Regions from separate parts of the Paenibacillus aurantius genome, predicted to be linked through region 1. Evidence: a T-box and tRNA genes for the amino acid it is inferred to sense, from the RefSeq annotation. Region 1 holds a T-box; the other holds one or more tRNA genes.

Region 1 (2,458 bases):
CGGCTGATGTTCCAATCGACAAGCTCCTCCAGGAAATGGCCAAACCGTCCTTCCTGAAGATGAGAGGGATACCACTGGATCGTTTTGTTATTTTCGATAAGCTGTTCTTTAACGGCGGTTGTCCTGATAAACCAGCTATCTGTTGCATAATAAAGTAACGGAGATTTGCATCGCCAACAAAAAGGATAGCTGTGTTCGTAACGTTCCTTGGCGAACAGCAGACCTCTCTCGGACAGGCTTTTGACAATGTCAACGTCACAATCTTTAACAAAACGTCCCGCGTAATCGGTAATGAGATCGGTATAACGTCCGGCCTGGTTAACCACATTCACAAAATCGAGCTGGTGCTGCATGGTGGTACGGTAGTCGTCCTCCCCGTGGGCCGGGGCAAGATGAACGATTCCCGTCCCGCTCGTGTCGCTTACATAATCGGCATCCACGACGATATGTCCTTTTTTCACTTGGATATAAGGGAAAGGCGGCTCATAAGGAACGCCGACGAATTCCGAACCTTTATGCTTGGACAAGATCTCGTAATCGTCCTTAAAGACCTTCTCCGCTAGTTTTTCCGCGATAATGTAGACTTCCCCATTCTTTTTGACCTTAACGTATTCCAGGTTTGGGTTTACCGCCAAAGCAACATTCGCCGGAAGCGTCCAAGGCGTTGTGGTCCAGGCAAGAAACGTTTCGTTGGTCCGTTTGCTTCGGAATTTGACGGTAGCACTCAAATCCTTAACATCCTCATACCCCTGTGCGACTTCATGGGAGCTGAGCGTGGTTTGACAGTCCGGGCAATAAGGGCTCACCCGATGCCCTTTATAGAGCAGTCCCTTGTTATGAATGACGGACAAAAGGTTCCATACACTCTCGATATAATCGTTCGTCAGGGTGACGTACGGATCATCCATGTCCGTCCAGTAAGCGATCGCTTCCGTTAATTCCCGCCACTGCTTTTCGTACTCAAATACACTGTTCTTGCATTGTTCAACGAATTCAGCAATCCCGTACTCTTCAATCTCTTTCTTGCCGGAGATTCCCAGTTGTTTCTCGACGCCCAGTTCAACAGGGAGTCCGTGGGTATCCCACCCCGCTTTGCGGATGACCCGATAACCGGACATCGTTTTGTAGCGGCAGATGAAGTCCTTAATCACTCTTCCGAGCACGTGGCCGATATGCGGTTTTCCATTTGCCGTAGGAGGTCCTTCATAAAAAACAAAGTTCGGTCTACCCTCGCGGTTTTCAATCGATTTGCTGAACGTGCCGCCTTGTTTCCACTGTCCGAGAACCCGCAGCTCCCGGGTTCTCGCTTTTTCTTTCCCATCGACTTTTCTCATTTGTCCAACCCTTTCTTTATCCTGTTGGTTGACGAAAAAAAACAAAAAAATCCCGTCCCGAAAGGGACGAGATTTTACCTCGCGATACCACCCTGGTTCCGTAATGATCATCAAGCAAATAATCACACGGCAGCTCATCCTGCGTACCATCATACGCGTCCTTTGTAACGGCAGGATCCCGGGTCAGCTTACCTATACCACTTCAGCTTTCCTTCTCGGAGAGGATTTTCAGCTAATTCTTGAACATTGGCTTTCAGCACAAGGCCAACTCTCTGGGGAACAACGGATTAGCGTACTCGTTCTCGTCAATGAATTTAAATAGGGTATTTAGTTGTTTTATTTTTACACTACTTTCTATAGAATGTCAACTTGCACGTCCTGCGTGTCCCCTTATAAGGCGAATTCAACAAAGGCAGGGCTTCTGAGCATTCCACTTCGGGTCCAATTCCGGATTTTGACCTTCGCCCTAATCCGAGGATCCAGGTGAACGAAATGGTTATCCTCCCCGATCACAAGGTGTTTACAGACCCCATAAAATGCTCTCTTCTGCTCCGGCGTGACGCCAAGCTCAATGACGCCTGCCGTCCGCATCTGGCCATCGGCCGTTGGAACGGCAGCGAGCCAGCCGAATTCCTTCCTTCGATAGCCCGCTATGTAAACGTCTGCGTACTGCCAATTGATAATCTTTACCCACTGGTTGCTGCGCTTGCTGACGTAGATGCTGTCCTTGCGCTTGGCGACGATGCCTTCCATGTTTCGTTCTTGGATCAGCCGGAACAGTTCGGTGCCGCGGCCATCGACAACCATGCTTTTGCTGAAGTAATGGTTGTCCTCAAGCACTTCGTTCAAGATGACTTTGCGCTCCGCCAGCGGCAGCCGGCGTAGGTCCCGGCCATTATGGCTTAGGATATCGAAGGCCACAAAATGGACGGGCTGGGTCTTGTAAGCGTATTGAATCTTTGTTTGCTTGGTCGTTCGGAATCGTTCCATAACCGACTCCAAGCAGATTTCACCGGTATCCGGATCGATGCAGGCGACCTCTCCGTCCAAGATCACATCGTCATTCGTTGGAACGCGCAGCAGTTCGGGGTACTGGCGGGTGCATTCATTTTGGTACCGGGTGT
Region 2 (2,458 bases), 1.6 Mb from region 1:
CATAGACAACCGCCTCCCTTGGTTAATCCTATAAGTATAAAGCCGTGGGACAAGCGATAGCAAACCCGTCTGGCAAAGGCTGCAACCTTTTTCCAGCAAGCCCCGTCTTAGAGGGTGGAGGTGATAACACTATGAAACTTAACCGCAAAACATTAGCCGCCGGCGCTCTTCTGCTGACTCTGGCGTGGGGGCAAGCTGCTTATGCCTTCTCCGACACCGCCGGAGATCCGCAGCAGGCCAAGATTGAAGCCCTGCAGAAGGCCGGACTGGTCAGCGGCATGGACGACCAGTCCTTCGTCCCGAAAGGCGAGGTGACCTTCGCCCAAGGTGTCCAATTCATCGTAAACGGAGCGGGGTTGAACATCGACAACATGCGGTTCATCAAGGAACCGAAAGCGAGCGATTACTTCACCTCGGTACCCGACGATGCCTGGTATGCCAAGGCCTTTATCGTGGCGCATCATAACGGGTTGACCTTCCCCAAGGACGTTAATCCGAATGCCACGATGAGCCGGGAGCAGTTCGCCTTGTACTTGGCCCAGGCGATTGATGCCAAAGGGGACTTCCCTGTCATCATGACCTTCATCATGTTGAAGGACGAAGACAAGGTGGACAAAGCAACCATGAACTCCATTCAGTTTCTGTTGAAGCTCGGGGTTGCCCAGTTGGACGGGAATAAGAACTTCCGTCCGAAGGACGTCATTACCCGCTCGGAAGCGGCCGGCATGATCTATGAAACCGACCGTTTCCTTCAGGAAAAAGGCGTGAAGAACCAGCCGGGCCCCGTTAGCGGAAATAACTAAAGCCGGCGAGTGCTAAGGTCGGACCGATCCGCCCTAAATGCCAAAAACCGCATTCCTTCGCCCTTCGGCGCGGGAATGCGGTTATTTATCTTCAGTAGGGAAAATAAAAAAAGCCTTGATTCTCCAAGGTTTTTTCATTGGTGGGCCCTGAGGGACTCGAACCCCCGACCAATCGGTTATGAGCCGACCGCTCTAACCAACTGAGCTAAGGGCCCCTGACATCTTCCATAGTAGAATTGGTTGCGGGGGCAGGATTTGAACCTGCGGCCTTCGGGTTATGAGCCCGACGAGCTACCGAGCTGCTCCACCCCGCGTTAATAGTTAGGCCGCCTGCCTTCCGACAGCGACAGAACTAAATATACACCAAACCAAAAGAAGATGTCAAGAGGAAGTTAAAGGACATAACGCACGCCAAAACGGCCTTTCTTGGACCGGTAAACCTCTACGTTATGGGGGCATTCGTATCCGTAAATCCACCAGTCTTCTTCCATTCGCTTAGCCAGGCAGCCGGCTTGAAATTTGCTTTCGTACAGCTTGGCCCAGTACACCCACCTCATCCTCCACCCTCCTGCCTGTCCGAGTTTCCCTTAGCTTTGCCCCAAACCCGGCCCCGCTATCCCCGAACAATTCAAAAAGCTTCCCGCAGGAAGCTTAGGAACGTGCATAATAAAGCGGACTAACCATTCAGCTGGCGTTCTCCTCGGCGGAAAGCGGTACCACAGATGATTCCGTTTCTTCGAAAACCCGGCTGATCGTCGGCTTCTCCGTATCCCCCGCAATGAGCTCGAAGGGTGGCCCGATTTCCTCTTCCCAATCGCGATGCTTATGGGCGATCCGGCTTGAAGCCGAAGCCGCGATGCTCGCTACCAGATCGTCCAGAAACGTATGAACGCCGTTTCCGATTTTGGTATCGAGCCGTTTGATGATTCCAATTTTATGTTTATCGAGATGGCCGAAGGTCGTTACACCGATACTCCCGTACCCGAGAACCGAGCCGAGCGCAAGCGTTTCATCGCAGCCGAACAAGCCCTCATCGGAAGCGACGATCGTTTGGAGCGGCTCGGAGAGCAGCCTTTGCTCCGCCAGCATATCGAGCTCAATTCCCACCAGAATGGCATGCTGCAGCTCTCTTTTCTCGAGAACCGCCCGGACACTCTCCAGGCAGACTTCCATCTGCAGGCTCGGGTTATAGGGGGCTTGCATTTCATAAACTATCTCCGCGATGTCCTCCAGCCTAACTCCCCGCTGGGACAATTTCTGAAGAACCGCATTTCTTACTTCCGTGCTGTGAACCCTGCGCATCCGAATCTCCCCTTTTCCACCGGTCCGCCCTCCAACCGTACGGCAAACCGAATGCATAGCATTTGATTGTTCTTCCCATTACCCCGCTGGAAGACAAATCAAACATTCCATTACGATATCGTTCTACAGGGTATGCTTGACCGTATTGGTTGGTTCCCCTGTGACGTGACCTGATGGGCAGCCGGCCAGCTCCTTGTAGGAGTGGTAAGGTTATGTATATTCCTCTGGACCCGAAGCATGCGCAGAAATTAGGATGATTGCCACCAAACCGTCACCCCTGAAACTCCTAGCAAAACACTCGGAAAAGTGATAAACTGTTAGTAAACCCAATCGGTAACGGATAAATCAAGAAA

What was found. A T-box is a leader RNA that pairs with one kind of tRNA and senses whether it is charged. The one in region 1 lies ahead of ileS (isoleucine--tRNA ligase), so its partner is inferred to be a tRNA-Ile.
Region 2: it has a tRNA-Ile gene. The T-box ahead of ileS (isoleucine--tRNA ligase) is inferred to sense a tRNA for this amino acid. The anticodon was not compared.

What each region holds. Positions count from the first base shown of each region.
Region 1 covers NZ_CP130318.1:4,059,009-4,061,466, forward strand. Annotated here, with positions in the region: gene ileS (isoleucine--tRNA ligase) at 1-1,334, opposite strand, end outside; T-box leader at 1,394-1,652, opposite strand; gene MJA45_RS18320 (ATP-dependent DNA ligase) at 1,725-2,458, opposite strand, start outside.
Region 2 covers NZ_CP130318.1:2,477,317-2,479,774, reverse strand. Annotated here, with positions in the region: gene MJA45_RS11195 (alpha/beta hydrolase family protein) at 1-3, opposite strand, end outside; gene MJA45_RS11190 (S-layer homology domain-containing protein) at 132-803, shown strand; tRNA gene MJA45_RS11185 (tRNA-Ile) at 942-1,018, opposite strand; tRNA gene MJA45_RS11180 (tRNA-Met) at 1,041-1,117, opposite strand; gene MJA45_RS11175 (hypothetical protein) at 1,196-1,360, opposite strand; gene MJA45_RS11170 (phosphatidylglycerophosphatase A family protein) at 1,488-2,105, opposite strand.